DNA from 3 places in the Paracoccus sp. L-17 genome. Region 1 is predicted to be linked to each of the others. Evidence: riboswitches for the same ligand, from Rfam matches in the RefSeq annotation. Region 1 holds a riboswitch; each other region holds the start of a gene.
The links. A riboswitch is a leader RNA that binds a small molecule or an ion and turns the genes downstream of it on or off. The one in region 1 is predicted to bind cobalamin.
Positions count from the first base shown of each region.

Region 2: linked by a shared signal. The riboswitch ahead of AC13CR_RS05595 (aromatic ring-hydroxylating oxygenase subunit alpha) and the one ahead of nrdH (glutaredoxin-like protein NrdH) in region 1 are both predicted to bind cobalamin.
Region 3: linked by a shared signal. The riboswitch ahead of AC13CR_RS11000 (TonB-dependent receptor plug domain-containing protein) and the one ahead of nrdH (glutaredoxin-like protein NrdH) in region 1 are both predicted to bind cobalamin.

Region 1 is NZ_JBSXNM010000044.1:278,630-289,255, reverse strand. Features, by position in the region: gene AC13CR_RS15775 (zinc-binding dehydrogenase) at 127-1,242, opposite strand; gene nrdF (class 1b ribonucleoside-diphosphate reductase subunit beta) at 1,366-2,337, opposite strand; gene nrdE (class 1b ribonucleoside-diphosphate reductase subunit alpha) at 2,391-4,514, opposite strand; gene nrdI (class Ib ribonucleoside-diphosphate reductase assembly flavoprotein NrdI) at 4,499-4,912, opposite strand; gene nrdH (glutaredoxin-like protein NrdH) at 4,920-5,141, opposite strand; cobalamin riboswitch at 5,233-5,418, opposite strand; gene AC13CR_RS15750 (glycine C-acetyltransferase) at 5,627-6,811, shown strand; gene tdh (L-threonine 3-dehydrogenase) at 6,820-7,851, shown strand; tRNA gene AC13CR_RS15740 (tRNA-Arg) at 7,869-7,945, opposite strand; gene AC13CR_RS15735 (LacI family DNA-binding transcriptional regulator) at 8,052-9,077, shown strand; gene AC13CR_RS15730 (S49 family peptidase) at 9,123-9,935, shown strand; gene AC13CR_RS15725 (calcium/sodium antiporter) at 10,041-10,626, shown strand, end outside.
Region 2 is NZ_JBSXNM010000031.1:9,417-20,042, forward strand. Features, by position in the region: gene AC13CR_RS05580 (ornithine cyclodeaminase) at 1-187, opposite strand, end outside; gene AC13CR_RS05585 (Lrp/AsnC family transcriptional regulator) at 315-761, shown strand; gene AC13CR_RS05590 (FAD-binding oxidoreductase) at 791-1,873, opposite strand; gene AC13CR_RS05595 (aromatic ring-hydroxylating oxygenase subunit alpha) at 1,870-3,102, opposite strand; cobalamin riboswitch at 3,218-3,424, opposite strand; tRNA gene AC13CR_RS05600 (tRNA-Sec) at 3,681-3,776, opposite strand; partial or broken gene selB (selenocysteine-specific translation elongation factor) at 3,837-5,693, opposite strand; gene selA (L-seryl-tRNA(Sec) selenium transferase) at 5,690-7,066, opposite strand; gene fdhE (formate dehydrogenase accessory protein FdhE) at 7,066-7,980, opposite strand; gene AC13CR_RS05620 (formate dehydrogenase subunit gamma) at 8,022-8,708, opposite strand; gene fdxH (formate dehydrogenase subunit beta) at 8,708-9,673, opposite strand; partial or broken gene fdnG (formate dehydrogenase-N subunit alpha) at 9,670-10,626, opposite strand, start outside.
Region 3 is NZ_JBSXNM010000039.1:180,870-191,495, reverse strand. Features, by position in the region: gene AC13CR_RS11035 (helix-turn-helix domain-containing protein) at 1-270, shown strand, start outside; gene AC13CR_RS11030 (dipeptidase) at 348-1,397, opposite strand; gene AC13CR_RS11025 (antibiotic biosynthesis monooxygenase family protein) at 1,536-1,859, shown strand; gene parA (ParA family partition ATPase) at 1,940-2,575, shown strand; gene AC13CR_RS11015 (ABC transporter ATP-binding protein) at 2,591-3,331, opposite strand; gene AC13CR_RS11010 (FecCD family ABC transporter permease) at 3,328-4,314, opposite strand; gene AC13CR_RS11005 (ABC transporter substrate-binding protein) at 4,311-5,018, opposite strand; gene AC13CR_RS11000 (TonB-dependent receptor plug domain-containing protein) at 5,092-6,900, opposite strand; cobalamin riboswitch at 7,023-7,216, opposite strand; gene AC13CR_RS10995 (NAD-dependent deacylase) at 7,252-7,932, opposite strand; gene AC13CR_RS10990 (hypothetical protein) at 7,936-8,238, opposite strand; gene AC13CR_RS10985 (HAD family hydrolase) at 8,502-9,197, shown strand; gene AC13CR_RS10980 (DMT family transporter) at 9,194-10,102, shown strand; gene lepA (translation elongation factor 4) at 10,191-10,626, shown strand, end outside.

The sequences.
Region 1 (10,626 bases):
CCCGGGCCCCCTGCCCGCGCTGCAGGACAGCCGATCCGGCTGACTATCCCCGCCCGAGCGCAGAGTCAAAGCCGGTTCCGGTTTCGGGCATCGGTCGGCCGGGTCTGCGCCGCCATGGCGGCGCCGTCAGGGAACGACCAGGTATTTCTCGCCCGTCGCCTTGCGCTGCGTGGCTTCGGCGATCTCGGGCTTCAACAGATCGTCCAGACCGATCTCGGCCGTGTAGTGGCTGGCAAAGGTGGTCTTCATCCCGTCAACGACACGCTGGCGCATCCGCGCGGCGACCGAGGGATCGGCATTGCCGAGAAAGTTGAACAGAAGCCAGCCGCCGATATTCCAGGCAAAGCCGAAACCGCGCTTGAGGATCGTGGGCCCGGTATCCAGCGCGCCATAGATATAGACCCGTTTCGCGGACTGCGAACCATAGCGGTTGTAGCTGTCCATGGACCGGACCGCGACGGCCTCCATCGCGTTCAGCATCATGCTGGTCATCTCGCCCCCCCCGATCGCGTCAAAGCCGATCGTGGCCCCGGTCTCGGCAATCGCCTGTTCCAGTTGCTGCCGGAAATCATCGGCGCTGCTGTCCACCACATGTGTGGCGCCGATCTCGCGCAGCAGATCCGCCTGCTGCCGGCTGCGCACGATGCTGACCAGACCGATCCCGTCCTCCTGGCAGATGCGCACCAGCATCTGACCCAGATTCGACGCGCCGGGCGCGTGAACGATTGCGCTGTGCCCTTCGGCCCGCATGGTCTCGGTAAATCCCAGTGCGGTCAGCGGATTGACGAACAACGAGGCGCCTTGGGCGGAGGTCGCACCCTCGGGCAGCACAATGCAGGATTCGGCCCGGATCAGCCGCAGCTGCGCATACATCGCCCCGCCGATCATCGCGACGCGCTTGCCGACCATATCCCCAAGGTCGGGACCGGCCTCGATCACCAGTCCCGCGCCCTCGTTGCCGACCGGCATCGACTGGTCGAACCGTGCCGCCAGCGGCGCCATCGCAGCCTGGGGAATTTTCGCGGTCAGCGCGCGCGCCTCGCCCGAGCCCTCGACCGTCAGGGTCTGCATGTCGGCCGGGCCATAGAGCAGGCCAAGATCGGATGGATTGATCGGCGCGGCCTCGAGGCGGACCAGCAATTCGCCGGCCTCGGGCGCGCGGACGGGAACGGGATCGAGCGTGATCCTGAGGGTGCCGTCGGAGGTGACGGTCGATCTGAGTTCAAGGTTGCTGTGGCTCATCATGTCCTCGCCTGCATGCCTGGCAATGAAAGCCTAGCACCGGCGGCAGGGCGGTGAAAGGCGGCGCGCTTGGGCCGGCCGACGGCAATCGCCGGTCCGGTTCGGCTGCCGCCGGTCGCCCGCCTAGAAATCCCAGTCCTCGTCCTCGGTGGCGATGGCCTTGCCGATCACATAGGACGATCCCGACCCCGAAAAGAAATCGTGGTTCTCGCTGTCGGGCGACAGGGCGGCCATGATGGCCGGGTTGACCTCGCAGGCGGCGGGCGGAAACAGCGCCTCGTAGCCCAGATTCTGCAGGGCCTTGTTGGCGTTGTAGTGCAAAAACGCCTTCACGTCCTCGGTCAGCCCGATTCCGTCATAGAGATCGGCGGTATATTTCGCCTCGATATCGTAGAGATCGAACATCAGCGAGAAGGCAAAGTCCTTCAGCGCCGCGCGTTCGCCCTGGCCAAGCCGTTCCAGCCCGCGCTGATACTTGTAGCCGATATAATAGCCATGCACGGCCTCGTCGCGGATGATCAGGCGGATCAGGTCGGCGGTATTGGTCAGCTTGGCGCGGCTGGACCAGTACATCGGCAGATAGAAGCCGGAATAGAACAGGAAACTTTCCAGAAACACGCTGGCGATCTTGCGCCGCAGCGGATCCGAGCCGGCCGCGTATTCATCCAGCACCAACCGCGCCTTGCGCTGAAGCTGGGGATTGTCTTCGGACCAGCGGAAGGCTTCGTCCACCTCCCTGGTCGAACACAGGGTCGAGAAGATCGAGGAATAGGACCGCGCGTGAACCGCCTCCATGAAGGCGATGTTGGACAGGACCGCCTCTTCGTGCGGGGTGATCGCATCGGCCATCATCGCGGGGGCGCCGATGCTGTTCTGCACCGTGTCCAGCAGGGTCAGCCCGGTGAAGACGCGGATGGTCAGTTGCCGTTCCTCGGGACGCAGCGTGGCCCAGCCTTGCACATCGTTGGACAGCGGCACCTTTTCGGGCAGCCAGAAATTCATCGTCAGCCGGTTCCAGACCTCCAGATCCTTGTCGTCCTGAAGCCGGTTCCAGTTCACCGCGCGCTGCACCGGCGTGATCGTCTGATCCTTCATGGCGAAAGACCCTTTCCTGGTTTGTTCGTCGGATATCCGCGGGACAGCGCGGCCTAGAGGGTGCAGGACACGCATCCCTCGACCTCGGTTCCTTCCAGCGCGGCCTGCCGCAGCCTGATGTAGTAGATCGTCTTGATCCCCTTCTTCCAGGCGTGGATCTGGGCGCGGTTGATGTCGCGCGTCGTCGCCTCGGCGGGGAAGAACAGGGTCAGCGACAGGCCCTGATCGACATGTTCGGTCGCCGCCGCATAGGTGTCGATGATCGCCATGGGTCCGATTTCATAGGCGTCGCGATAGAAGTCGAGATTCTCGTTCGACATGTAGGCGGCCGGGTAATAGACGCGGCCGATCTTGCCTTCCTTGCGGATCTCGATCTTCGAGACGATCGGATGGATCGATGAGGTGGCGTTGTTGATATAGCTGATCGAGCCGGTGGGCGGAACTGCCTGAAGATTGCGGTTATAGAGCCCGTGTTCCATCACCCGGGCCTTCAGCGCCGCCCAATCCGCACGCGTGGGCAGGGTGATGTCGGCGAATAGCCGCGTCACCTCGGGCAGGACGGGCAGCCAGTCGCGGCCGGTATATTTGTCGAAGAACGACCCGTCGGCATAGCTGGACTTGTCGAAATCGCGGAACGTGGCAGCCTTTTCCCGCGCCAGCAGGTTCGAGGCCCGGATCGCGTGATAGGCAATCGCGGCGAAATAGACACTGGTGAACTCGATCCCTTCGGGACTGCCATAGTGGATATGCTCGCGCGCCAGATACCCGTGCAGGTTCATCTGGCCCAGACCGACGGCATGGGCCTCGTCATTGCCGCGCCGGATCGAGGGCACGGCGTCGATGGCCGACATCTCGCTGACCGCGGTCAGCGCGCGGATTGCGGCCTCGACGGTGCCGCCGAAATCGGGGCCGTCCATCGTTTTGGCGATATTCAGGCTGCCCAGGTTGCAGGAAATGTCGGTTCCCAGATGCGCGTAGGACAGATCCTCGTTGAACTGCGACGCCTCGTTCACCTGCAGGATCTCGCTGCACAGATTGGACATGGTGATGCGCCCGTGGATGGGGTTGGCGCGGTTCACGCTGTCCTCGAACATGATATAGGGATAGCCGCTCTCGAACTGGATCTCGGCCAGCGTCTGAAAGAATTCGCGGGCGTTGATCTTTGTCTTTCGGATGCGCCTGTCGTCCACCATCTCGGTATATTTCTGCGTCACCGGAATGTCCGAGAAGGGCACGCCATAGACCCGCTGGATGTCGTGGGGAGAGAACAGATACATATCCTCGTTGCGCTTGGCCAGATCGAATGTGATGTCGGGGATCACCACGCCCAGGGACAGCGTCTTGATGCGGATCTTCTCATCCGCATTTTCGCGTTTGGTGTCCAGGAAGCGCAGGATGTCGGGGTGATGCGCGTTCAGATAGACCGCGCCCGCGCCCTGCCGCGCGCCAAGCTGGTTGGCATAGCTGAAACTGTCCTCCAGCAGCTTCATCACCGGAATGATGCCCGAGGACTGGTTCTCGATGCCCTTGATCGGCGCGCCGGATTCGCGGATATTGGTCAGCATCAGCGCCACGCCGCCGCCGCGCTTGCTGAGTTGCAGCGAGGAATTGATCGCGCGGCCGATGGATTCCATGTTGTCCTCGACCCGCAGCAGAAAACACGAGATCAGCTCGCCCCGCGACGCCTTGCCGGCGTTCAGGAAAGTCGGCGTGGCGGGCTGGAACCGGCCTGACAGCATTTCGTCCATGAAGCGCATGGCCAGCGCCTCGTCCCCCCGCGCCAGGGTCAGCGCGACCATCACCACGCGATCCTCGTAGCGTTCCAGATAGCGCTGCCCGTCGCGGGTCTTCAGCGTGTAGCTGGTGTAGTATTTCAACGCGCCCAGAAAGGTCGGAAAGCGGAACTTGCGCGCATAGGCGGCGTCCCAGATCGCGCGCTGGAAATCGCGGGAATACCGGTCCAGCACGGCGGCTTCGTAATAGCCCTCATCGACCAGATAGCCCAGCTTTTCGTCCAGCGAATGAAAGAAGACCGTGTTCTGGTTCACATGCTGCAGGAAATATTGCCGCGCGGCCATGCGGTCGGCCTCGAACCGGATCCGCCCGTCCGCGTCATACAGATTCAGCATCGCGTTCAGCGCATGATAGTCGAGATCGGGTTTTACGGTGTCAAGCATTCCAGTCCCATGATGTTGTCCAGCCCCGCGCGGACGCGGATCAGATCGGTTTCGGTTCCCGCCAGCTCGAATCGATACAGCACCGGAACCTGGCATTTCTCCGAGATGACGCGGGCCGCCAGGGCGAATGTTGCGCCGAAATTGCGATTGCCCGCGCCGATGACGCCGCGCAGGCCCGCGCGGCGGCCCGGATCGTTCAGAAAGCGGATCACCTGCCTGGGCACCGCGCCCCGCCCCTCGCCATCCGCGAAAGTCGGGCAGATCAGGACATAGGGCCGGGCCGGGGCGGGCATGTCGCTGTCCGGACGGATCGGGATACGTTCCGCCGCCAGCCCCAGCCCGGCAACGAACCGCGCGGTATTGCCCGAGGCCGAGGAATAATAGACCAGCCCGGCCACCTGCGCCTCAGGACAGGCGGCCGATCATGTCGGGCCGGAAGCCCGCCCAGTGATCCTCGCCCGCGATCACCACCGGCGCTTGACGATAGCCAAGTGCGGTAACGCGCTGCATCGCATCCTCGTCCTCGGTCAGGTCGATGACGCTGTAATCCAGCCCCCGCGCATCCAGCGCGCGGGTCGTGGCGGTGCATTGCACGCAGGCGGGTTTGGAATAAACGGTGATGGTCATGGTCTTGCCCTCTGTTCCTGTTTTCCGGACCGAGAGTGACGGGCAGGCAGGGCGCATGGCCGGACCTACGCCGCCGGACCCACCGTCCGGTGTCGTTGTCGTCGCCATGGCAGGTCTCCTGGCTTGCGGCTTTCGCCCGACTGGCCTTCCCGGATCGCTCCAGTGGCATCATCAGCCGTGCAGGCCGCTTACAGTTGCGGGGGCAGCGCAGGACTTTCACCGGCTTCCCTTTTCACCCCTGACGCGAGTCAGGGACACCATAGCCACATCACTTAGCCATGTCCGGGGCCGGGGCGTCAATATCTTGTGTGGATCCGATGGAAAATAAATTCCTGACCTCCGGGGCAGCGATCAGGCCGCGGCGTCGCCGGGCTTTCGGCAATTCCGGCCTATATGGCAAATCTCGACTTTTCGCGCTAGGCATCCGCACGACAATGCCCGGATCACCGGGCGCAGAACGGCGCCTTGGCCGAAGGAAGCGCGACATGACCCTGACCGATCGTCTGACCGCCGAACTGGACCAGATCCGCAAGGACGGGCTTTTCAAGGACGAGCGCGTCATCACCTCGATGCAGTCGGGCCGGATCGAGGTCGGGGCCGGCCGCACCGTGCTGAATTTCTGCGCCAACAATTACCTGGGCCTGGCCGACCATCCCGAGTTGATCGCCGCCGGCCATGCGGCGCTGGACCGCTATGGCTACGGCATGGCCTCGGTCCGCTTCATCTGTGGCACGCAAGAGGAACACAAGGCACTGGAATCGCGCATCGCGGCTTTTCTGGGGGCCGAGGACGCGATCCTCTATTCCTCGTGTTTCGACGCCAATACCGGCCTGTTCGAGACGATCCTCGGGCCCGAGGACGCGATCATCTCGGACGCGCTGAACCATGCCTCGATCATCGACGGGGTCCGGCTGTGCAAGGCGCGCCGGCTGCGCTATGCCAACAACGACATGGCCGGACTGGAAGCGCGGCTGATCGAGGCCGGCGATGCCCGCAACCGGGTGATCGTCACCGACGGCGTGTTTTCGATGGATGGCGTGATCGCCGATCTGCCCGCGATCTGCGATCTGGCCGAACGCCATGACGCAACGGTCGTGGTCGATGACAGCCACGCGGTCGGGCTGACCGGGCCCGGCGGGCGCGGCACGCCGGCGCTGCACGGGGTCGCGGACCGGGTGGCGATCCTGACCGGCACGCTGGGCAAGGCGCTTGGCGGCGCTTCGGGCGGCTATGTCGCGGGGCCTGCGCCGGTGATCCAGATGTTGCGGCAACGCTCTCGGCCCTATCTGTTTTCGAACACGCTGGCGCCGGTGATTGCGGGGGCCTCGCTGACGGCACTGGATCTGATCGAGGCGGGCGAGGATCTGCGCGCGCGCCTGAACGGCAACGCCGAACGTTTCCGGGCCGAGATGGGGGCGGCCGGGTTCACGCTGGCCGGGGCCGGCCATCCGATCATCCCGGTCATGCTGGGCGAGGCGCATCTGGCGGGCGAATTCGCGGCGGCGATGATGCGCCGCGGGGTCTATGTCACCGCCTTCTCGTTTCCCGTCGTGCCGCGCGGGCAGGCGCGCATCCGCACCCAGATGTCGGCTGCCCACGGCAAGGCGGACCTGGACCGGGCCATCGCGGCCTTCATCGCGACCGGCCGCGACCTGAAGGTGATCCGATGAGCAACATGATGAAGGCGCTGGTCAAGGCGCGGCCCGAACCGGGATTGTGGATGGAACAGGTGCCGGTCCCCGAACCCGGTCCCGGCGAGGTGCTGATCCGCGTCGGCAAAAGCGCGATCTGCGGCACCGACGTGCATATCTGGAACTGGGATGCCTGGGCGGCGCAGACCGTTCCCGTGCCGCTGGTCACCGGCCATGAATTTTCCGGCGTGATCGCCGATACCGGCAGCGCGGTGACAGGCTTCCGCCCCGGCCAGCGCGTTTCGGGAGAGGGGCACATCACCTGCGGGGCCTGCCGCAATTGCCGCGCCGGACGCGGGCATCTGTGTCGCAACACGCTGGGGGTGGGCGTGCAGCGGGCGGGATCCTTCGCCGAATATCTGTGCCTGCCCGAAAGCAACGTGGTGCCGATACCCGACGACATCCCCGACGAGATCGCGGCGATCTTCGACCCATTCGGCAATGCCGTTCACACCGCGCTCAGCTTCGATTGCGTGGGCGAGGACGTGCTGGTCACGGGCGCGGGCCCGATCGGGATCATGGGGGCGCTGGTGGCGCGGCGGGCGGGCGCCCGCAAGGTCGTCATCACCGACATCAATCCATCCCGGCTGGATCTTGCCCGCAGGATGGGGCTGGATCAGGCGATCGACCCGTCCCGCGAGGATCTGCGCAAGGTGATGGCCGGGCTGGGCATGACCGAGGGATTCGATATCGGCCTGGAAATGTCGGGCGCGGCCCCGGCCTTCCGGCAGATGATCGACGTGATGAACAATGGCGGCAAGATCGCGATCCTGGGCATCGCGCCGACCGGGTTCGAGATCGACTGGAACAAGGTGATCTTCAAGATGCTGAACCTGAAAGGCATCTATGGCCGCGAGATGTACGAGACCTGGTACAAGATGATCGGGCTGGTCCAGGCCGGCTTGGATCTTGCGCCGCTGATCACCCACCGCCTGCCGATCGACGATTTCGAGACCGGGTTCGCGGCGATGCGATCGGGCGAATCCGGCAAGGTCGTGCTGGATTGGGGGCAGGGCTGAAACCTGTCGGAAATCGCTGGTGACCCCGGCAGGATTCGAACCTGCAACCTGCCCCTTAGGAGGGGGCTGCTCTATCCAGTTGAGCCACGGGGCCGCCGTGCAGCCCTTTTGACCGCATGAGGGCGCCTTGGCAAGGTTGTCGGGGCACGAGTCGTCCGCTAACATTCCCGATCATCCCTGTCGCCCGGAACAGCGCCGCCATGACGACCCTTCGCCCACGACGCCCCCTGACCCTGCGCGACGTGTCCGAGGCATCGGGGGTCTCGGAGATGACGGTCAGCCGGGTGCTGCGCAATCGCGGCGACGTTTCCGCCGCGACGCGCGAAAAGGTGCTGACCGCCGCGAAGACGCTGGGATACGTGCCCAACAAGATTGCCGGCGGGCTGGCCAGCCAGCGCGTCAATCTGGTCGCGGTGGTCATCCCGTCGCTGTCGAACCTCGTCTTTCCCGATGTGCTGGGCGGCATCTCGGCCGAGCTTGACGATACCGGACTGCAACCCGTGATCGGGGTGACCAATTATTCGCCCGCGCGCGAGGAAATGGTGCTCTACGACATGCTGTCCTGGCGGCCCTCGGGCGTGATCCTCGCGGGGCTGGAACACAGCGCCGCGGCACGTGCCATGCTGACCAGTTCCGGCATCCCGGTGGTCGAGATCATGGATACCGACGGCGACGGCATCGACACGATCGTCGGCATCTCGCACAAGCGCGCAGGCCGGGAAATGGCCCGGCGGATCGTGGCCGCGGGCTATCGCCGGATCGGTTTCGTGGGCACCCACATGCCCGAGGATCACCGCGCCCGCAAAAGGCTGGTCGGTTTCGAAGAGGGGCTGGCGGCGGCGGGCGTTCCGCTGGAGGCGCGGGAATATTATCAGGGCGGATCGTCGCTGCTGAAGGGGCGTGAACTGACCGAACGGATCCTGACCCGCGCGCCGAATCTGGATTTCCTTTATTATTCCAACGACATGATCGGCGCGGGCGGCCTGCTTTACTGCCTGGACCGGAATTACGACATCCCCAATCGGATCGGGCTGGCCGGCTTCAATGGCGTCGATCTGCTGGATGGGCTGCCGGTCAGGCTGACCACGACCGATGCGAGACGGGTCGAAATCGGGCGCCGCGCCGCCAGGCTGGTCGCCGGCAAGGATGCCCTGCCCGAAAACCGCATCGTCGAGATGGTCCCGACCTTCATGCCCGGCCAGACCATCCGCGACACGCTGTCCTGATCCTGCCGCTTGTGGCGGGAACGCGGCGCCATTATGTCGGGCCTCATGCATGTTCCGTTTCTCAGCCGCCTGATCCATCGCGGACCGCGCGTTTCGGTCGTTCGCCTGCACGGCGCCATCGGCATGGCCGGGCGCGGCGGCGGCGGCCTGAACGACGCGGCGCTTGCCCCGGTGATCGAACGCGCCTTTCGCAAGGGCAAGCCGGTCGCGGTGGCCCTGTCCATCAATTCGCCCGGTGGCTCGCCGGTGCAATCATCGCTGATCGCCGCGCGCATCCGGCGTCTGTCGGAGGAAACCGGAACCCCGGTCCATGCCTTCGTCGAGGATGTCGCGGCCTCGGGCGGATATTGGCTGGCCTGCGCGGGCGACCGGATCTGGGCCGATGACAGCTCGGTCCTTGGCTCGATCGGCGTGATCTCTGCCGGGTTCGGCTTTCACGATCTGATCGACCGCTGGGGGATCGAGCGTCGCGTGCACACCGCGGGCCAATCGAAATCGACCCTGGACCCGTTCCGCCCGGAAAAGCCCGAGGATGTCGCCCGTCTGCACAAGGTGCTGGAGCCGATTCACGCGGCGTTCAAGGCCCATGTCACCGCACGGCGCGGCTCGAAACTGGCCGATGGGCGCGATCTGTTCACCGGTGAATTCTGGGCCGGGCGCGAGGCGGTCGATCTGGGCCTGGCTGACGGGATCGCGCATCTGGTGCCCAAGATGAAGGCGCTGTTCGGCGACAAGACCCGCTTTTCCGTCCACACGCCGAAACAATCGCTGTTCCGCCGCCTGGGCCTGTCGGCCGAAGCGGTTTTCGACGCGGCCGCGGAAACGGCGGCGTTCCAGCGTTTCGGGACCGGCGGCTGATGGTCAAGCTGGTCATCGTGTTTCTGCTGGTCATGATGGCGCTGGCGCTGGTCAGCGGGCCGGGCTTTCGCAAATTCCTGTTCAGGTTGCTCGGGATCAAGCCTCGTGATCGTTGACATCGCTCTGGTTCTGGGCGGGCTGGCACTGCTGGTCCTCGGCGGCGACCTGCTGGTCAAGGGGGCGGTCAACCTTGCGCTGCGGCTGGGGATCACGCCGCTGGTCGTGGGCCTGACCGTCGTGGCCTTCGGCACCTCGGCCCCCGAACTGATCGTGTCGCTCTCGGCGGCGCTTGGCGGATCGACCGATATCGCGATGGGCAATGTCGTGGGCTCGAACATCGCCAACGTGCTGGTGATCCTCGGGGCGGCGGCGCTGATCTCGGGCATTCCGACCCGCGGCCACGATCTGCGCGAAAGCTGGACGATGATGATCGGCGCGTCCCTGTTGCTGATCGTGCTGGCCTTCACCGGCGAGATCGGCCGGATCGAGGGGGCCGTGCTGCTGATTGCGCTGATCCTGGTGCTTTGGCGCCAGCTCAGCGCGGGATCGACCGAAAAGGCGGAAGATCTGGAGGGCGTCGAGCCGGGCGCGCGCTGGCGCCGGATCGTGCTGTGGCTGGTGGGCGGGCTGATCGCGCTGCCGGCGGGCGCGCATCTGCTGGTCGGCGGCGCGGGCGATATCGCACGGCTTT
Region 2 (10,626 bases), on a different contig from region 1:
CATCCTCGGAATGGGCCGCGACGCGCGGGGTCTTGTCGAAATCCTGCCAGCGGCGAAAATCATCCTCGATATAGGTCGCAAGGCCCTCCAGCATCCGGGACAGGCCGATGCAATGGATCAGCCGCATCATGTTCTCGACGCTGACAAAGGGCACATAGGCCAGATCCGATGGTTTCGGGACGGGCATGGTTCATCCTTTCGGTCAGATTTCGCCATTCTCCACGGCGCAGTCTGCATGCAACAGGGCGAACTTGCCGGAATCTTGCGGGTCGGCTATGCATTTTGCGACCTGATATTGCGCAGGATGACATCTTGTGTCCATCCAAGACGATGCCAGACAGAGCCTCGACGACCACGACCGGCGGCTGATCGGTCTGCTGCGCCATGACGGCCGGGCGCCGGTGTCGAAGCTGGCCCAGATCATGGGGCTGTCACGCGGCACGGTGCAGTCGCGGCTGGATCGTTTGCTGGCCTCGGGCACGCTGCTTGGCTTCACCGCGCGGGTTCGCGAGGACGGCGAGGGAAACGCGGTGCGCGCGGTAATGATGATCGAGGTCGAGGGCCGCACGACGACACATGTCATCAGCAGATTGCGCGGCCTGCCGCAATTGCGCCGGATCCATACGACCAGCGGAAAATGGGATCTGGTCGCCGAGATCGCGGTGGAAAACCTGGTCGAATTCGACCGCGTTCTGCGCGAGGTCCGCATGATCCAGGGCGTCCGCAACAGCGAGACAAGCATCCTGCTGACCTCGATCTAAGGCCCTGGGTCACACGGGCGCGGGTCCCCTCAGACCTCGACCTCGACCTTGCCGATCGGGTGCGAGCAGCAGGCCAGCACGTAACCCGCCTCGATATCCTCGTCGGTGATGCCGCCATTGTGGACCATGTGGACCTGGCCGGACAACTTCCGGATCCGGCAGGTGCCGCAGACCCCGAAGGTGCAGCCCGAGGGGATGTTCAGCCCGGCGGACCGCGCGGTCGCAAGGATCGTGTCGGTTTCCGAGCAGGTCCGGCTGACGCCGGCCAAAGCAAAGGCGATCTCGGCCTCGGCGGCCTGATCGGGCACGACATCGCCAAGGACCGGGTCCAGGGCTTCCTCGGCCAGCGAGGGGTGGAAGCTTTCCTGATGATAGCGCGCCATGTCGAAGCCCAGCCCCGCCAGCGCGTCGCGCACCGCCTGCATGAAGGGTTCGGGGCCGCAGCAGAACACCTCTCGTGTCAGGTAATCCGGCGCCATCAGGCCCAGCATCAACTGGTTGAACATGCCCTGATAGCCGGTCCAGGGCTGAAAGCGGTCGGTTTCCTCGACGACGAATCGCAGGCTGATTTCCGGAAAACGGCTGGCCATGTGTTCCAGCCGGCGGCGGAAGATGATGTCGGAGGGGCGCCTGGCGCAATTGACGAAAACCACGTCGGCGGGCCGGCCCAGATCGAACATCCAGGTCGTCATCGACATCATCGGCGTGATCCCCGACCCGGCCGAGATGAACAGGTATTTCTCGGACGGATGGTGGTGGCTGGAAAAGCGCCCGGCCGGTCTGGTGGCCCTGATCCGCATTCCCGGTTTCAGATGGTCCAGCATCCAGCGCGTGCCAAGACTGCCAGGTTGCGCCTTGACCGTGACCGAGATCGACATCGGCCGCGAAGGCGAGGACGAGATGGTGAAGGTCCGGTGAAGCGTCCCCTTTGGCAGCGGCAGTTCCAGCGTCAGGAACTGGCCCGGCACGAAGGAAAAGATCGCACCCGTCGGCGACTGGAAACAGAAGCTGGCCACGTTGGGCGCCTCGGGTGTGACGGTGACGCATTCAAGCATCTCGGCCCCGTCCCAGACCAGCACCGGATGCGAGATTTCGGGCTGCGGCATTCTCATTCGGCGGCCACCCGCACCGGCTGGATACGATTGCCCAGCGTCTCGCAATACCAGTCCACGAACTGGATCACGCCGCCCTCCTGCACCGCGGAATAGGGTCCGGGGCGATAGGCGGGCGAATTGATGCCAAGCTGGTTGTCCTCGACCACGCGGCGATCCTCGTCATTGGTGGCCACCCAGACCTCGGTCAGGGTCTTCAGGTCGTAATCAACGCCCTCGACGGCGTCCTTGTCGACCAGCCAGGTCGTCTGGACCTCGGTCTGCTGCGGACCGAGCGGGGTCACCCGGAATGTGATCGAGTGATCGGGCAGGAAATGGTTCCACGTCGTCGGATAGTGGAATTTCAGCAGCGCGCCCGCGTCGTCGAAGGGCACCCGACCCAGCCGGCGTCTCACGGCCGGATCGCCGGTCATGGTATAGCTTTTTGCCCCGACCTTCAGCGGCATCCGGGCAAAGCGGTATTGTCCGCTCTCCGCGATGCGGAACTGCGCGGGCATTCCGGCCGCCTCGCAACGCCGGAAATGCGCCTGAAGATGGGGCGGGGGGCCGCCTTCCTCGATTCCGCTGATCACCGGATCGTCGGGGAAGGTGCGGCACAGGGCCGGGTGGTTGCCGCCGCAATGATAACATTCGCGGTTGTTTTCCCAGACCAGCTTCCAGTTGCCGTTCTCGATGATGGTCGATTGATGGGCGATCTTGGCCTGATCCAGATCGTGCGACGCCAGATAGGGCTGGGCCATGGCGGCGAAGGCGTCGAAATCCGGGGCCTCCTCGGCCAGGCACAGATAGACCAGCCCCGACACTTCGCGGCAATGGATCGCCTTCAACCCGTGTTTCGTGGCATCGAAATCCGGCCCCATGTCCCGCGCCCAGATCAGGCGGCCGTCCAGTTCGTAGGTCCATTGATGATAGGGGCAGACCAGTTTCGGCACGTGGCCCGAAGCGCCCTTGCAGATGATCGAGCCGCGATGCCGGCAGGTATTGTGGAACGCCCGGATCACCCTGTCCGCGCCGCGCACGATCATCAGCCGGTAGGCGCCGACCTGATGGGTGACATAGCTTCCCGCCTTGGGTAGCGCGCAGGACGGTGCGGCATACAACCAGTCGCGATAGAAAATCTGTTCCAGATCGATCGCATGAAGATCGGCATCCGTATAGAACGCCCGTTCCAGCGAATGATTCGGTTCGCGCCGGTTCAGCAGGTCGCGTGCTTTGGCCTCTGCGGTCATGGCCTCTTTCTCCGTTGCCGGACATCTCCGGCGATGTGCTGAGGGGCGCGGCAGACGGGATCGGCCCCGCGCCGATGAGATGGCGCGACGCAGGATCGCCTCTGCCGCCGCCCGCGGTTTGACGTCATGTCTGGCTGGTTTCCGGACTTGGGGCTTCGGCCATGCCGCCGACCCGACGCCTTCCCGGAGGCTTGACTCCAGTGGCTCTTGTCGTGGCCGTTCGCTCCTTACCGTTGCGGGGGCAGTTCCGGATTTTCACCGGCTTCCCAATTATCGGCCTTGGCTCGAGTTCCGCGGCCGCACCTGACATCTGGGCGCAGAATAGCTGCGCAAGATCCGCCCGATACGCCGGTTGCGACATTAGGCCGCCCGAAACAGACTTTCGCCGGGGGGGGGCGATGGCCGGGGGGCGGCCTGCGCAACCCGATTCCGCGGCCGGTTGCATCACGGATCGCGGCCCATACCGCCATGCGGGCGGCCTGCCGGGGCGCAAGGACAACGCGCCTTCGGTTCCGGGCCTGCGGGACCGATCCGTTCGAGCCGGAATCCAGAGCCGCGCGTCAGCCCCGCCGCTTTTCTGGCGGAAGGGAATGGGAGTCGAACCCACCCGGGACAGGCTCGCTGCCCCAACCGGATTTGAAGTCCGGCCGCCCCACCGGGGACGATTCCCTTCCATCGCGCTGTTCCGCCGTGCCGAACAGATCCACCCTGTGGGGATTGATGCGACGCAAATCGCCGCGGCGCAAGGTGACCCCAAGGCGATCCAGAAAATCCAGGATCTCGATGGCGACCTTGCGTCCGTTACCCATCCTGTCGCGGAAGGCAGGGGCGCCGAACCAGCCGTCTTCGGTCTTCGCCGCGACATCGACCGCGATAGCCACCATTTCGGCAGTGACGGTGCGGGCGAAGAAATGGTCATGCGCGATCTGGTCGGTGCGCCCCAGCTTCTGCGTCAGCTTCAGCACCCGCCGCACCTCGCGTTCCTCCACACCCGTCTCGGTCGCGAAATCGCGGACGCGCGGCGGGCGGAAACGGCCATCGCCTGTCAGGGCCGGGACGATGCGCAGCCACAGCGCCTCATCCTCGGGCGACAGGCGAACCTCGTGACCGGGCAGGCGCAGAAAGGCACCGTCCATGACCGCGCGCCCGGCCCCGGCCTCGTCGCGCAGAAAGGACAGGAATTCGGGCTTGGGCAGGCGCGGCGTCAGCGCCAGGCGCAGTTTTTCGCGGCCCAGGCCCGCCATGTCGGGGTTCTGTTCGTGAAATCGGGCCAACGCCTGTTGCAACTGCGTCCGCAGCCCGTCCAGGTGATCGTGCGACAGGGCCAGATCGCCCAGGATGACCGCGCCCGCGGTTCGGATCGCGTTCTGCGCGTCCGGAATCGAGAGGGCCCGATCCCGCGTGAAGACCGGCAGATCGACCGGCGCGACGGCCAGCATCGCGGCAAGGGCGGCGCCGTCATTCCGGTCGCGCGCAGCCTCGATCAGCGCCAGCCTTGCCGCTGCGCGCCTTTTGCGGGCCGGCGGACGCAGGTCCAGGAAGACACCGCCGCCAAGCGACCGGCTGGCCGAAACGTCGCGCAGGATGAAGCGGTCCCCGATCGCGGCGGCGACCGGGCGATCCAGCACGATCTGGACCGGGCCGCTGGCGCCGGGCGGAATCGGTTCCGACAATGGCACGATCCGCGCGCCGGCCTCGGCCGCGTGGGTGTGCAGGCGGGCGGGAAACCAGTTTCCGATGGATTTCGGTTCGTTCGCCATCACATCCAGCCAGGCGTCGATGCGGTCGGTTGGGGCGTGAAGCGGTGGTGACAGGATCATGTCTCCGCGAGCGACGGCATCTTTCCCGATCCCCTCGCCCGACAGGTTCAGTGCGCAGCGTTGTCCGGCCGATCCTGTCTCGGCGGGCCGGTTCTGGCTGTGGATGCCACGCACCCGCGCCGCCAGGCCCCGCGGGCTGATCGTGACCGGATCGCCGATATCGACGCGCCCGCTGATGACCGTGCCGGTGACGACGGTGCCGACACCCGCAAGGGTGAAGCTTCGATCCACGGCCAGCCGGAACGGGGCGTCGTCCCGCCGTGGCGCGGTGGCGGCCTCGGCCTCGATCAGCAGACGGCGCAGCGGCGCAATCCCCTCGCCGGTCAGGGACGAGACCGGGACTATGGCGGCGTTGGCCAGTCCGGTCGGCGCCAGCGTCGCGCGGATCTGGGCGCGGAGTTCCACGCGGCGTGCGTCATCGGCCAGATCGGCCTTGGTCAGGGCGACGATCCCGCGCGTGATGCCCAGAAGATCGAGGATCGCCAGATGTTCGCGCGTCTGCGGCATGACGCCATCATCGGCGGCGACGACCAGCAGCGCGAGGTCGATCCCGCCGGCCCCGGCCAGCATGGTGTGGATCAGCTTTTCGTGCCCCGGCACATCGACAAAGCCGGTGATCGCGCCGCCGCTCAGGTCGGTATAGGCGAAACCCAGGTCGATGGTGATGCCGCGCGCCTTTTCCTCGGCCAGCCGGTCGGCATCGGTGCCGGTCAGCGCCTTCACCAGCGCCGTCTTGCCGTGGTCGATGTGGCCAGCGGTCCCGACGATCATAGCGCGGCCAGCGCCGTCAGCAGCGTGTCGTCATCCTCGAGACAGCGCAGGTCCAGCACCATCGCGCCATCGTGGATATGGCCGATGACGGGTCGGGGCAGGGCGCGCAGCCGGGCCGAAAGCCGGTCCGGCGCATCGCCGCCCGCGCCGGTCAGCCGCAGCCCGGCCGAAGCGATCGTATCGACCGGCAGTGCGCCCGACCCGATCTGGCTGCTGCACGCGCAAACCTCCGCCTCGTATCCCAGCGGAGCCAGCAGGACCGCCACTTGCGGGGCCAGCCTTTGCGCCTGTGCTGCGATCTCGGATTGCGGGCGGGCCAGAAACCGCAGCACCGGCAATCGCTCCATCAGCCGGTCTGGGTCGCGATAAAGCCGCAAGGTGGCCTGCATCGCCGCGATGCGGATCTTGTCCAGTCGCAGGGCGCGCTTCAGCGGATTCCGGTTGATCCGTGCGATCAGGTCGCGCCGGCCGACGATGAAGCCTGCCTGCGGCCCGCCCAGCAGCTTGTCCCCCGAGAAGGTGACAAGATCCGCCCCATCGGCCACCGCCTCGGCCACGGTCGGCTCGCGCCGCAGGCCCCAGCGGGACAGGTCGACCAGCGAGCCGGCGCCCAGATCGTTCAGCAGCGGCACCGCCGAACGGGTGGCGATCCGCGCAAGCTGCGGGCCCGGAACCTCGGCGGTGAAGCCCTCGATCCGGTAGTTCGAGGTATGGACCTTCATGATGACGCCGGTTCGTGGCGTGATCGCATCCTCGTAGTCGCGGGTATGGGTGCGGTTGGTGGTGCCGACCTCGACCAGACAGGCGCCCGCGCGGCCCATGATGTCAGGCATCCGGAAGGCGCCGCCGATCTCGATCAGTTCGCCGCGCGAGACGATGGCCTCGCGGTCCCGGGCCAGCGTGTTCAGCGCGATCAGGACGGCGGCGGCGTTGTTGTTGACGATGGTGGCATCATCGGCCCCGGTCAGCTCGCACAGAAGATCGCGCAGGTGATCGTCGCGCTGGCCGCGACCGCCGCTGCGCAGATCGAATTCCAGCGCCACCGGCGCGGCCATGGCCGTCGCGCCGGCCTCGATCGCCTCGGGGGCAAGGATGGCGCGGCCCAGATTGGTATGCAGGATCGTGCCGGTCAGGTTCAGGATCGGGCGCAGGCCGGATTGCGCCGCCGCGGCCAGATCGGCGGCCAGCAGATGCGGCAGGCGGGCCGCCTCGACCGCGCCATCGGCGCCCTGCCGGATCGCGGCACGGGCCAGATCAAGCCGCGCGCGGGCGGTCCGCGTCACCATGGCGCGGCCATGTTCCGCGATCAGCCCCAGTCCGGTTTCCGATTGCAGAAGCTGATCGACCGAGGGCAGGGCGCGAAAGCCCTGCATCAATATCCGGCCAGATAGGGGTTGATGCCGCCCCGGCTGAAATCGGTTTCCTTCATCAGCAAATCCAGCCCCAGCGAGCCGACATCATCGGCGATGGCATCGAGGCTGTGATTCCTGGCAAGGTAGAAAATCTTGACCCAGGACCGGCATTCCGAACAGACCTCGGCCCGCACTGCGGCCTCGTCGCTTTCCGCGGCGCGATAGCTGATCGCCTTGTTCGATCCGCAGCACAGGCACTTGATGCGCACCTCGTTCCAGCGGGTCGCGCAGCAGGCGCAGGTGGCATAGCGCAAATTCTCGATGCCCTGCGCCGCCATCACGGTCGAGGTCGCCGGCCGGCCGCCGCAGGCCGGACAGATGCCGGTGCGGATCGGAACCAGCGCCTTCGCGTCCAGCGTCGCGGCCAGGCGCGCCATGTGAACCTGCACGGCGGCGGCGGCGAACAGATGCGGGGCGGCGGCATCCTCGGGGATGCGATCGGCGAGAATGTTTTCCAGCAGCCAGTGCCGGTCGGCCAGATCCGACGCCAGGACCGCCTGCAAGGCCAGCTTCGCGGGTTCGGGCATGGGAATGGGCTGGGCCTGATCGCAAAGCGTCATCAGGGTTTCGTGCAGCATTTCGTCGGTCGCCAGATCGCCACGGTCGATCGGCGGCATCCGGTGGGTGCGCGCCTGCTGGATCGCGGCCGACCGGATCGGTTCGGGCGCGGGCAGTTCGTCGATCAGACGGGCCTGCAACCCGGTCAGTTCGGCCAGAAAGGACAGGTAGGGTCCAAGACGCGGATCATGTTCTGCCAGAAAGGCAAAGCGCCGCGCGCGGGTGGCGAACAGCCTGTCCGGATCGGGCAGAAATGCCAGCGGCGGCGTCGGAACGCCGCCGATGACGGATGGGTCGGGCTGAGTTGTCGCAGTCATGGTATCTCCGGGCCGGACCGGCCACTGGTTTGAGGGTCGCGCTACTCTGCCGCGTCGCGGCCTTCGCGTCCAGCGACCTCTCGCAGCCATTTGCGGTGATGTCGCCAGGCCCAGCCGCCGGTCACGTCGCCCTGCGTCATCGCGCGTAGCGTTCCGCGCACCCAGAAGGCCGCGAAGACGTGCAGGATGAAGACAAGGATGATCGCCACCGCCGACAGGGAATGGATCAGCGTGGCGACGCGGCGCACGGGGATCGGAACGAACTCGGCGAAATATTGTTCCCACATCATGATGCCGGACACGATCAGGACCACGATCAGGATGGTCATGGCCCAGAAGATGAACTTCTGCCCGGCATTGTATTTGCCCAGTTCGGGCAACCGCTCTTCATGGCCGGTGACCACATCGCCGATATTGGCGACCCAGGTCGTGTCTTCGGGCTTGGGCAGGTTCAGCCGCCACATCTGCACGAACAGCAGCAGGAAGCTGAAGAACAGCAGAACGCCGACGAAGGGATGCAGCCAGCGGGCGATCTGCCCGCCGCCGAAAAGCCAGGTCAGGAAATAGAGATAGGGCGAAAAGAAGGCGAGGCCCGACAGCGCCAGCACGATGAGCGAGATCGCCGTCACCCAGTGGTTCAACCGGGTGAGGCCGCGATATCGGCTGACGCGGACCGGATCGGCGCTTTCGATGTGATCGCCGCGTTCGGAATAGAGGGGCCGACGCATCACAATTCCTCCCGATCCCTGACCAGCCGCTCGGCGGCGATTTCTTCCTCGGGTTCGACCTTGTTGCGGGAGAACAGGCCCATCAATACCGCGCCCGCCGCCGCGACCCCCATCACCGCCATGCCCGCGGTCTTGGTGACGCCCTTCCAGCCCTCGACGATGGGCGAGATGCGCGGATTGTCGGGCAGGTCGCTGTACAGCGAGGGCTTGTCGGCATGGTGCAGCACGTAGAAGACATGCGTGCCGCCGACGCCCTGGGGATCATAGATGCCGGCATTTTCGTAGCCGCGCGATTTCAGATCCTCGACCCGGTCGTTGGCATGGGCGACCATGTCTTCTTTGGTGCCGAAGACGATCGCCTTGGTCGGGCATGCCTTGGCGCAGGCCGGGCCCTGTCCCACCGCCACCCGGTCCGAACACAAGGTGCATTTGTAGCTTGTGTTGTCGACCTTGCTGATACGCGGAATGTCGAAGGGACAGCCGGTCACGCAATAGCCGCAGCCGATGCAGTTCTCGTGGATGAAATCGACGATGCCGTTGGAATACTGCACGATGGCGCCGGGCGCCGGGCAGGCCTTCAGGCAGCCCGGATCCTCGCAATGCATGCAGCCATCCTTGCGGATCAGCCATTCCAGTTCGTTCGTGGCGGGGTTGTCCCATTCGCTGAAGCGCATCAGCGTGAACATGTCGGGCGTCAGATCATGCGGGTTCTCGTAAACGCCGGTGTTCTCGCCGATCGCGGGATTGGTGTCGTTCCATTCCACGCAGGCGGCCTGGCAGGCCTTGCAGCCGATACACTTGCTGACATCGATCAACTTGGCGATCTTGGTCAATTGCCGCGTCGGCTGAGGCAGGTCCGGCGTCGCCGAGGCGCGGACGACATCCGACGGCAGCAGGTTCGATTCCATCGGTTGAACCGGTGGGTTTGCTGCCGCCGTGGTCGGTTGAGGTGCGGTCTCGGTCATGCCACCGGCTCCTCTGCTGCGGGTTCGATATTGACAAGGAACGCCTTGAATTCAGGCGTTTCCACGTTGGCGTCGCCAACAAAGGGCGTCAGGCTGTTCGGCCCCCAGCCCTTCTTGGCCACACCCATGAAGCCCCAGTGAAGCGGAATCCCGACGACATGGATGGTCTTGCCGTCGCATTGCATCGGCTTGATCCGCCTGGTCACGACGGCCTTGGCCCAGACCTGGCCGCGCTTGCCCCAGACACGGACGCGGCCGCCTTTGGCGATGCCCTTCTCGGCTGCCAGTTCCTCGCTGATCTCGACGAAGAATTCCGGCTGAAGCGAGGCGTTCACCTTGTTGTGCTTGGTCCAGTAGTGGAAATGCTCGGTCAGGCGATACGAGGTCGCGACAAAGGGAAACTCGTCGCTGGTGCCCAGTGCCTCGGCATCGTTCACGAAGATCCGGCTGACCGGATTTCCGCGCATCTTCGGGTTCAGCACGTTGGCCAGCGGGCTTTCGAAGGGCTCCATGTGGCTGGGGAAGGGACCGTCCCGCATCATTCCCCGCGTGAACAGCCGCCCCGTTCCCTCGGGGTTCATGATGAAGGGCATGACTTCGCCGGGCTTCGAGGTCAGTCCGATATCGGGAACGTCGTAGCCTTCCCATTTCTCGCCGGTCCATTCGATCAGCTTGCGGTCCGGATCCCAGGGCTTGCCCTGAAGATCGGCCGAGGCCCGGTTATACAGGATGCGCCGGTTCAGCGGCCAGGAGAAGGACCAGTTCAGGAACAGGCCGGTATCGCCCGGATCGGAATTGTCCCGCCGCGCCATGTTGTTGCCGTCCTCGTTCCAGCAGCCCGAGAAGATCCAGCAACCGCACATGGTCGAGCCATCGTCCTGCAATTGCGAAAAGTTCTTCAGCTGCTTGCCCGCCGCGACCAGGGTGGCGCCGGGATTGGCCGGGTCGGGAAC
Region 3 (10,626 bases), on a different contig from region 1:
GATGCCGGCGAACGCTTCAGCCTGCCCAAGCTGGAAGAACCGCCGGTGCTGCGCACGGGCAATTCGGGCGCCATCTATTTCGCGGTGAACGGCAAGACCTACGGTCCCGCGGCGCCGGGGCCTCAGGTGGTCAAGAATATCCGTTTGTCACCTGATGCGCTGACCGGAACATTTGCGCTGGCCGATCTGAACGCCGATCCCGAACTGGCGCAGATGGTGGCGCTGGCCCAGGCCGCGCCGGTAAATGGCGAGGCGCAGGCGACCGAGTAGCGCGGCCCGGATCGCCGAGGCGCGGGCATCGGGGAGGCCGCGCCCATGATGGCCGGGTGATGAACCGGCCGTCGGGGTCAGTTGCCCCAGACCCGCGCCAGCAGGGAAATCCAGTTTTCACCGGCGATCTTGCGAATCAAGGCGTCGCCATAGCCATGCGCCTCCATCGCGCGGATCAGGGCGGGCAGGGCGGCCGCGTCGGCCAGTTCCTCGGGCATCAGCGCACCGTCGAAATCCGAACCCAGGCCGACTCCGTCCTCGCCCAGGACCGCCAGCAGGCGATCGAGATGGCGCAGGATCGTGTCAAAGCCCTTTAACGGCAGCCGCTTGCCGTCCTCGCGCAGAAAGCTGGAGGCATAGTTCAGCCCGACCAGCCCGCCGCTGTCGCGGATGACCTGCAACTGGCGGTCGGTCAGGTTGCGGGCCGAGGGGCAGATAGCATGCACGCAGCTGTGGCTGGCTACCAGCGGCGCGTCGGACAGGCGTGCCACATCATCGAACCCGGCCTCGTTCAGATGCGACAGATCCAGCATGATCCGCAAGACGTTGCATTCGCGGACCAGATCGCGCCCCTGCGGTGTCAGTCCCGCGCCGATATCGGGGCCGGCCGGATAGGCAAAGGGCACGCCTTCACCGTAGGCCGTGGGCCGCGACCAGACCGGTCCCAGCGATCGCAGTCCCGCCGCGTGCCACAGATGCAGCGCATCCATGTCGCGGATCGCTTCGGCCCCCTCCATGTGCATGACCGCGGCGAAGCGATTTTCGGCGATCGCGCGGCGCAGACCGGTGGCGCTGGTCACGACCTCCAGCGTGCCGGTGCGTTCCAGCATCTTCAGTGCCGCCGCCTGCCGGAAGGCGAATGGCAGGGCGCTGTCATGCGCGATCTCGTCGGGCAGCGGCAGGTGAAAGGGCGGATCCTGCATCAGCGCGATGGATTCGACATCATTGGGATTGGCGGGCGAAGGCACCCAGAGAGCGAAAAATCCGCCGACCAGCCCGCCCGCCCTGGCGCGCGGCAGATCCAGATGGCCGGTCCCGTCGCCTTCCAGCCAGATCCGCGCCCCGTCCTCGCCCGCCGCGACGACGCGCTGGATGAAATCGTTGTGACCATCGAACACCGGGATCATGCAATGCCTCCTTTGCCGCCCGCGCCGACCATGCACCCTGGCGCGAGCGCCGGCAATGCCGCGCAGTTGCCACTTTGCGTGCTGCGGATTTCCCCCTAGGCTGGGCGCCGGGATGCGTCAGCAGAGGAGGGGCCAGCCATGCCCGATATCAGGACCGAATTCGACGGCCAGACCGTGATCACCACCTTCGAGGTGACGCCCGGCAGCGCGCAGGACGTGCTTGAGATGCTGACCGCCGCCTGGGATCAGGTGATCCGCCGGCAACCCGGCTTCATCGCCGGCGCGGTTCACCTGAACGACGCGCAGACCCGGATCGCCACCTATTCGCAGTGGCGCGACCGCAAGGATTATCAGGCGATGCTGCGTAGCGACGAGATGCGTCGCCGCAACCGCGAGATCCATGCGATGTGCAAAAGCTTCGAGCCGGTGATGTACGAGGTTCAGGCAGTTTTCGGCGATTGATGTCGCGGCCCGCAAGATAGCCCGTGCAATCGCTGAACCGGCCCGATACGTTTTGGAAAGCGCGTGACGAGGAGGCAGCGATGGCAGGCAGGATCATCACCGTCGCCCAGCAGAAGGGCGGCTCGGGGAAAACCACCCTGGCGATCAATCTGGCCGTGTGCCTGCATCAGCGCGGCCATTCCGTCGCCCTGGTCGATACCGATCCGCAAGGCAGCATGGGCCGCTGGTTCATCGAGCGGCTTCAGGCGCAGGGCGAGGACGAGGCCATGGATTTCTCGACCTCATCGGCCTGGGGGGCCAGCTACGAATCCGAGAAGCTGAAGAAGCGTTTCGATTACGTGATCGTGGACACGCCGCCCAAGATCGACAGTGACCTGCGCCCCGCGCTTCGGGTCGCCGATCTGGTTCTGGTTCCGGTCGCCACCAGCCATGTCGATCTGTGGGCGACCGAGGGTGTGCTGGATCTGGCGCGGCGCGAGAAATCGCCGGTTCTGGTGGTGCTGAACCGGGTCCGGCCGCATACGCGCCTGTCGGTCGAGGTGGCCCGGAAGGCGGCCGATCTGGGCGCCGATGTGGCCGGCACGCAGGTCGCCAACCGCGTCGCCTATGCCGAGACGCTGGGCCAGGGCCTCGGCGTTGCCGAACGCGCCCGAAACGGCGTGGCGCGCGACGAGATGGCCGCGCTGACGGACGAGGTTCTGGCCGCTTTCGGCTGAGAATTGCGCCGGCGGTCACACTGGCAGGATGGCGGGTCCATCCGGCGTCTCGATGCGACGCGCGGTGATGCCGAAGGCCCGGTTCAGCAGCGCGTCGTCCAGCACCCGGTCGGGCGGGCCGTCGGCCAGGATGCGGCCCTCGGCCAGAAGGACCAGCCTGCTGCAGAAGCGGGCGGCAAGGCCCAGATCGTGAATCGAGGTCAGGATGCCCCGGCCCCCGGACGCCAGATCGCGGAACAGGCGCAGGCAGGCCAGTTGCTGTGCCGGATCGAGACCGGCGATGGGTTCGTCCGCAATCAGAAGGGGGGTGTCCTGGGCCAGCGCCCGCGCGACCAGGACGCGGTTCTGTTCCCCCCCGGACAGGCGCAGCGCGGTGCGTTTGCGGAACGGTGCAAGGCCCATGCGCGCGATGGCGGCCTCGATGGCGTCGCGGTCGGCGGCGCTGCGGCCGCCGCCGGGCCAGGGAATGCGCCCAAGCGCGATCAGATCCTCGACGCTGACGGGCCAGGCGATTTCGCGCGATTGGGGCAGAAAGGCGGCCGCGCGGGCCCGATCGCGCGCCGTCATCGAGGCCAGCGAGGACGCGCCGCTGAAGGGGATCAGATCCAGCGCGGCCTCCATCAGCGTGGATTTTCCGGCACCGTTGGGGCCGATCAGCCCGACCACCTCGCCCTCTTGCAAGGTCAGGTCGATGCCGCGCAGCACCGGGCGATTGCGACGGGTGACGGCAAGGTTCGCAAGCGCCAGCAGCATCAGACGCGCCCCCCGCTGCGGGTTTTCCAGATCAGGTGCAGGAACAGCGGCGCACCGACGATGGCGGTCAGGACGCCCAGTTTCAGATCGCGTTCGGGCAGGATCAGACGCACCGCGACATCGGCCGCCAGCAGCAGGATCGCCCCGCCAAGCGCCGAGGCCGCCAGCAGGACCGAGGGGCGCGCGCCGACCCAGGGCCGCATGACGTGGGGAACGACAAGGCCGACGAAACCGATCGCGCCCGCCACCGCCGTGGCCGGACCGACGATCAGCGCGACGCCCGCGATCATCCGCCAGCGCAGCCACGGAGGCGAGACGCCCATCGCCGCCGCCGCGCCTTCGCCAAGGGTCAGCGCATCCAGCGGCCGCCCCGCCGACAGGATCAGCGCCGCGCCCAGCAGCATGGGCGGCAGGACCAGCCAGACATGCACCATCGAGCGATCGGCCAGCGATCCCATCAGCCAGAACACGATCTCGTTGGCGGCGTAGGGATTGGGCGACAGGTTCAAAACCAGCGCCGTGCCCGCCCCCGCCAGCGCCGAGATGGCGACGCCGGCAAGGATCAGCGTCACCGAACCTCCGCGCGGCCCGGCCAGCGCCACCAGCAGGCCGACGCCCATGGCCGCTCCGGCCAGCGCCACCAGCGGCAGCGCCAGCGGGGCAGATAGCGACAGCCCGGTCTGGATCGCGATCACCGCGCCAAGTGCCGCCATGCCCGACACGCCGATCAACCCCGGCTCGGCCAGCGGGTTGCGCAGATAGCCTTGCAGGGCCGCGCCCGTCAGCCCGAGTCCGCTGCCGATCAGCAGCCCCAGCATGGCCCGCGGCAGGCGGATTTCGCGCATCACGATGGGCGCCGGGCCTTCGCCGCCGAACATCAGCGCCGACAGGCCGCGCCACGCGCCCAGCCCCGCCGGACCGGTCAGCAGCGAAACCAGGAAAAGCGCGGTGGCGAGAACAGCGAGGATGACGAAAAGAGGCTTCATTCCAACCCTTCGACGGCGCGCAGGATGAAAGGCGTGCCACAGACCCAGTCGCGATCGGTGACATCGGCTCTGCGATCCGTCGCCTCGGACAGCGCGGGATGGTCCAGGATGGCCTCGCTTCGTGATCTTCCCGGCCATCGCGCGCCCGTGATGAGGCGGTCGGGCTGCGACATGACCAACAACTCCAGCGGCAGCGGCGCGGTATTCTCGATGCCGTAATCGCTGGCGATGTTGCGATACCCCGCTGCGTCCAGGATCTCGCCCGCCAGCGTGCCGCGACCCGAGGTGAAGCCATTCGCATAATACAGGGCGGCGCGGTCGCGGCCCGGAGCACGGCGCAGCGCGGCGAGGCGGGCGTCGAAATCCGCGATCACGGTTCGGGCGCGGGATTCGCGTCCCAGCAGCGCGCCGATCCCGGCGATCTCGTCGCGAATGGCGGCGATGCTTTCGGCGGGGTCGCGGACCTCGACCCGGATTCCCAGCCGGCGCAGCATGGAGACCGTCGCCGAGGATGCGAACTGGCCCGCGATGACCAGGTCCGGGCGCATCAGATAGATTTCCTCGGCCCGGCCATAATTCACGTCATAGGCCTGCGCCGCGTCCGCCATCGGCGACATGCGCGGATCCTGCGCCAGATCGCTGACCGAAATCAGCTGGCCCGGCGCGGCCAGCAACATCGCAACCTGGTCGGTGCACAGATTCATCGATACCACCCGCCGCGGCGCTGCCACGGCGGGCAGAGCCGCAACCAGAAGCGCCGCAGCCGCGCATATCAGGTCAGAAATCCGCACGCAGCCCAACATAGACGGCCCGGTCGGACGTGCCATAGCCCTGGTTCTGCTGATATTCGCGGTCGAGCACATTCTCGACCCGCAGATAGACGTCGGCACCATTCGGCAGCGGATGGCTGGCGGTCAGATCCAGCGTCGCGAAGCTGGCCATGTCGCGCGGGCGATCGGCCTCGACATGCAGGGACATTCCGGCCCTGGTGCCGGCGGCGACTTCGGTCTCGGCGCCAAGGTTCAGAACGTGGCGGGGTGCCTCGGCCCAATCTGTCGTGGCAGCGTTGTCGGTATAGGTATAGGAACCCCGAATCGCGGTGGCCGCGCCGATGGCCCAGCGACCATCCAGTTCGATCCCGCGCCGACGCGACTGGCCCTGGACCTGTGCATAGCAACCGAAAAGCTGGCCGCATGCTGTGGCATCGGCATCGAAGCCGATCAGGTTCTCGGCCTGAAGCCAAAAGGCGGTGGCGCGCAGATAGCTGTCATCGCCCCAGCGTTTCTCGACCCCGATCTCGGCGGTGCGGCTTTCCTCTCGATCCAGCCCGGCATCGCCGTAGGGGCCGAACAACTCATAGAGCGAGGGCGCACGAAAGCCGGTTCCGATGGCGGCGCGGACCAGCAGGTCCGGCCGTGCCCGCCAGACGGCCGAGACCCGGCCCGAGGTGAAGCCGCCAAAGCGCGAATGATCGTCACGACGCAGCGAGGCGCTGAGATCGATATCGCTGCCGATCGGGGCGTCAACTTCGGCAAAGACCCCGCTGATGCGGCTGTCGCCCATGCCATCGGCCTTCTCTTTCTCGGTATCGGCGCCAAGGATCGCGCGTGCGCCGGTCGTGCCCAGGTCGGTCGCGCCCTGCCATGACACCTTGGTGCGGGACCCGATGAAGGGCGTTTCGACGCCGTTCGACCAGCTTCTCCGGTCGATCCGATAGCGGGTCAGGGCAAGGCTTTGATCGATGGATCCGGTCGTGACCTCGGCGAAGGCGCGCAGGCCGTAGGATTTGCGGGTGGTGTATTCGTCGCCCGGCGTGCCGGTCATGTCGCCGCCGAATTCGTCGAATTCGGCGCGGCTCTTGTCCCAGAAGCCGTTGATGCCGACCTTGCCGCCATTTTGCAGCTCTCGCGCGGCATAGAAGGACAGGCGCGATGCGTTGTAGCTGTCGGTCTCGAAGTTGCCGTCGTTTTCGTCGCGGGCGGAAAATCCCTGGCTGGTCACGCGGCTGGCGGTGAAGGCCAGGTCCGTGCCGTCACGGCGCAGAGCCGCGCCGTAGCTTGCGGCGAAGGTCTGGTATTGGCCGGCCTCGATGGCGAAATTCTGGCGCAATCCGTCCTCGGTCGGGCGCAGGGTGTCGATCGACAACACGCCGGCGATGGCGCGCGATCCGTAAAGCGCCGATTGCGTGCCGCGCAGCAATTCGATCCGGCCGACGCCGGCCGTGATCAGTCCGCCGATATCGAAATAGGGCTGGCCCGCCGCCGGGTCCGAAACGTCGATTCCGTCGATCAGGACCGGCGTATATTCGGGCGGTGCGCCGCGCACCTGAAGCGCGCCGGTCGTGCCCAGCGGCCCGGACTGGCGGATCGCCACGCCGGGCAGTTCGGCGATGCTGTCGGCGATCGGCTGGGCGGTGCGATCGGCCAGCGCGGCCGCACCGATTACCGAAACCGAACTGCCAGAGCGACCGATTTCGGTCTGCTCGCGATTGGCGGTCAGGGTGATTTCCGGCAATACATACGGCGTCTGCTGGCCAAGGGCGGGGGGGGCGGCGGCGATTGCGGCCAGGATGGCTAGGCGTTTCATGATGTCCCTTCCGGGTCGCCCGGACGGATGCCGGGGCGGGATGCGGTCTGTCCGGAAGGGCTTTCCGGACGGCGAACATCACCACAACGGACGATCCGTCAAGCACATGCGCCCCGCATGTCCTTGGGGTGATCGCCTGGGCAGGTCTCCTGGCTTGCGGGTCAAGGCTTGGCCGGGCCTTCCCATCCGCGAATTCGGCGGACAGTGGCATTCTCCGGCCTCGCTCTCCGCTGACAGTTGCGGGGGCAGCCGCGGAATTGCACCGCGTTCCCTTTTCACCGGGCGCGAACCCGGAACCGAGGCAGCCCGGGGCATAGCCGATCGGGCCGTCGCGGCGCAAGGAATTTCGCCTCAGGCGGGCAGCGAGGCGACCCACTCGGGCACGATCCGCGAGGCCGGGCCCAGAATCTGGCGGTCGAAGTCCGGAGCATTGGCGCCGGCTTCCAGGTTGAGGGCGACGCATTCCGCGCCCATCCGGGCGGCGTGCCGGGCGAAACCGGCGGCCGGATAGACATTTCCCGACGTTCCGATGGCTGCGAAAAGGTCGCTATGCGCCAAAGCCTGCCAGATCCGCTGCATGTGACAGGGGATCTCGCCGAACCAGACGATGTCGGGTCGGGTCCGCCTTGCCCCGCAGCCGGGGCAGCCGTCCTCGGATGTCATCGTCATCGGCGCATCCCAGCACGCCCCGCAGGCGGCACAGCGCGCGCGGCTCAGGCGGCCATGCATGTGGATCACATCGGCGCAGCCGCCGCGTTCGTGAAGATCTTCCACATTCTGCGTCACCAATGTCACGTCATGGTTCCGCGACAGCCGGGCCAGGGCCCGATGGGCAGCATTGGGCTGCGCGCCGGCTGCCTTCTGCCGTCGTTCATTGTAGAAGCGATGGACCAGCGCCGGGTCGCGGGCAAAACCCCCCGGTGTCGCCACATCCTCGATCCGGTGCCGTTCCCACAATCCCGTGCCGGCGCGGAAGGTGGCCAGGCCGCTTTCAGCGGAAATGCCCGCGCCGGTCAGGACCGTGATCCGCATGCGTCAGCGGCAAAGGGCCTCGGCCCTGCCGGCGAAACGCTTGTAGCGCGCCCAGAACGCGTTGTCGGCATCGCGTTTCGACATCCGCACGGCCTGCGCCTGATTCGGATCGCGGAAGAACGCGGCCGCGCGGCGCTGGTCTGAACGCGACAGGGTCTGGTCCGCGACCTGCTGGATGCAGCCGCAAAGCGGCGCGTTGCCGCGGGCGCGGTCGGATCGCACACAGGCGGTGTCGATAGGGCCGGACATGGCAAGCGGCGCTGTCATCATCACGGCGGATGCCGCGATCGCGATGCGGTTGAGCATGGAACTGTCTCCTCGGTTTCCTGATCCTCATGAAAGCGGGCATGGCCGGTTTTTCCCGATCTGGAATGCCCTTTCTGCACCACCAGACATAGCAAAAAGCTCATTCGGGCTCAATCACCGGGACGTGAGGAATTGTTGCGCTGACAGCGCGGCCTCATCAATATCTTGTGTCGTGGTCCCGATCCGGAGCGACCGGACAATTCGCTGCGGTTTGACTTTGCGCGCGCTGCATGGTTCCGCTGCGCTGCCGGACGGAGGATGACATGATCGAGGCAATCGGGCTGGATGCGGATGATACGCTATGGGAGAACGAGACCTTCTTTCGCGTCACCGAGGCCGAATTCGCATCGCTTCTGGCGGATCATGCCGAGATCGACGACATCGCGGGCAGGCTCTATGAGGTCGAATGCGCGAATCTTGAACGATACGGTTTCGGCATCAAGGGCTTCGTGCTGTCGATGGTGCAGACCGCGATCGAACTGACCGACGGGCGGATCGACGGCCAGGCCATCGGTCGCATCCTTGAACTGGGACGGGACATGCTGGCCCATCCGGTCGAGCTGATCGAGGGAGTCGAGGCTGCGCTGGACGCGCTGTCGGGGCGGCGCCTGGTGCTGATCACCAAGGGGGATCTGATCGATCAGGAACGCAAGATCGCCGCCTCGGGCCTTGCCGGACGTTTCGCGGCGATCGAGATTCTGGCCGAAAAGACGCCCGCGGCCTATGCCCGCGTCCTGGACCGTCTCGGCATCGCCTCGGGCGGTTTCGTGATGGCGGGCAATTCGATGAAAAGCGATGTCCTGCCGGTGATTTCACTGGGCGGACATGGCGTCTTCATTCCACACCAGATGACCTGGGCCGCCGAACATGCCGACCCGGGCCCGGATCCGCGCCTGCATCATCTGGACAGGATCGCGGATCTGCCTGACCTGATCACGCAGATCGAGGCGGTGCCATGAGCGTCAATGCCCGGGCGGCCCTGCTGATGACGCTGGCGATGGCGGGCTTTGCCTTCGAGGACGCGCTGCTGAAATTCCTGTCCTCGGATCTGTCGATCGGACAGCTTCTGCTGCTGCTGGGCTTTGGCGGCATGGTCGCCTTCGGCGCCTGGGTTGCCCTGGGCCCCGAGGGACTGCGCTGGCGCGATCTGTTCCATCCCGGCGTATTGCTGCGCAATCTTTGCGAGGCGATCTGCGGCGTCTTCTTCCTGACCGCCATTTCGATCGGCGATCTGGCCATCGCCTCGGCCATCCTGCAGGCGCTGCCTTTGCTGATGACGCTGGGCGCGGCGCTGATCCTGGGCGAAAAAGTCGGTTGGCGCCGCTGGGCTTCCATCGGTGCGGGGTTCCTGGGCGTGCTGATGATCGTGCGGCCGGGAACGGATGCGTTTCAGCCGGGATCGGTGCTGGCCCTGGTCGCGGTGCTGTTTCTTGCGGTGCGCGATCTGGTCACGCGACGGCTGCCTGCCTCCATCGGGTCGGGGCTGCTGACGGCCTCGGCCTTCGGGTCGATGTCGCTGGCCGGGGCCGCGCTGGTCGTCGTCGGAGGACAGCCGCTGATCGCGCCCGACCCCGCACAATGGGGCCTGATGGCGGCCTCGCTGATCTTCGGGCTGTTCGGCTATCTGACCATGGTGATCGCGACCCGGATCGGAGAGATCGGCGCGATCGCACCCTTCCGCTATTCCCGGCTGGTCTTCGCCATCATCCTGGGATTGCTGGTCTTTGCCGAACGCCCCGATGGCTGGATGCTGACGGGGGCTGCCATTATTGCCGTCGCGGGCGGCTATACGATGTGGCGCGAGGCGCGGCTGAATCGCGCCGCGCGCCGGATCCCCGCCGGCAGCGTCGCGCGGCCAGGCTGAAAGACGGGAAACCGGGGCGGCGGCAGCCTCGCCAGCGGCCTTGCGAAATCCTCTTTTCGCGGGCATGACGCCCCTGTATAGCCGCGCCATGACCAAGCTGTCCCTGATCCGCAATTTCTCGATCGTGGCCCATATCGACCACGGCAAATCCACGCTGGCCGACCGGCTGATCCAGCTGACCGGCACCGTCGCCGAACGCGACATGAAGGCCCAGATGCTGGACGCCATGGATATCGAGCGCGAACGCGGCATCACCATCAAGGCCAATACGGTCCGCATCGCCTATCCGGCGCAGGACGGCCAGACCTATATCCTGAACCTGATCGACACGCCGGGCCATGTCGATTTCGCCTACGAGGTCAGCCGGTCCATGCGCGCCGTCGAAGGATCGCTGCTGGTCGTGGACGCGACCCAGGGGGTCGAGGCGCAGACATTGGCCAATGTCTATCAGGCCATCGACGCCGATCACGAGATCGTCCCGGTCCTGAACAAGATCGACCTGCCCGCCGCCGAGCCCGATCGCG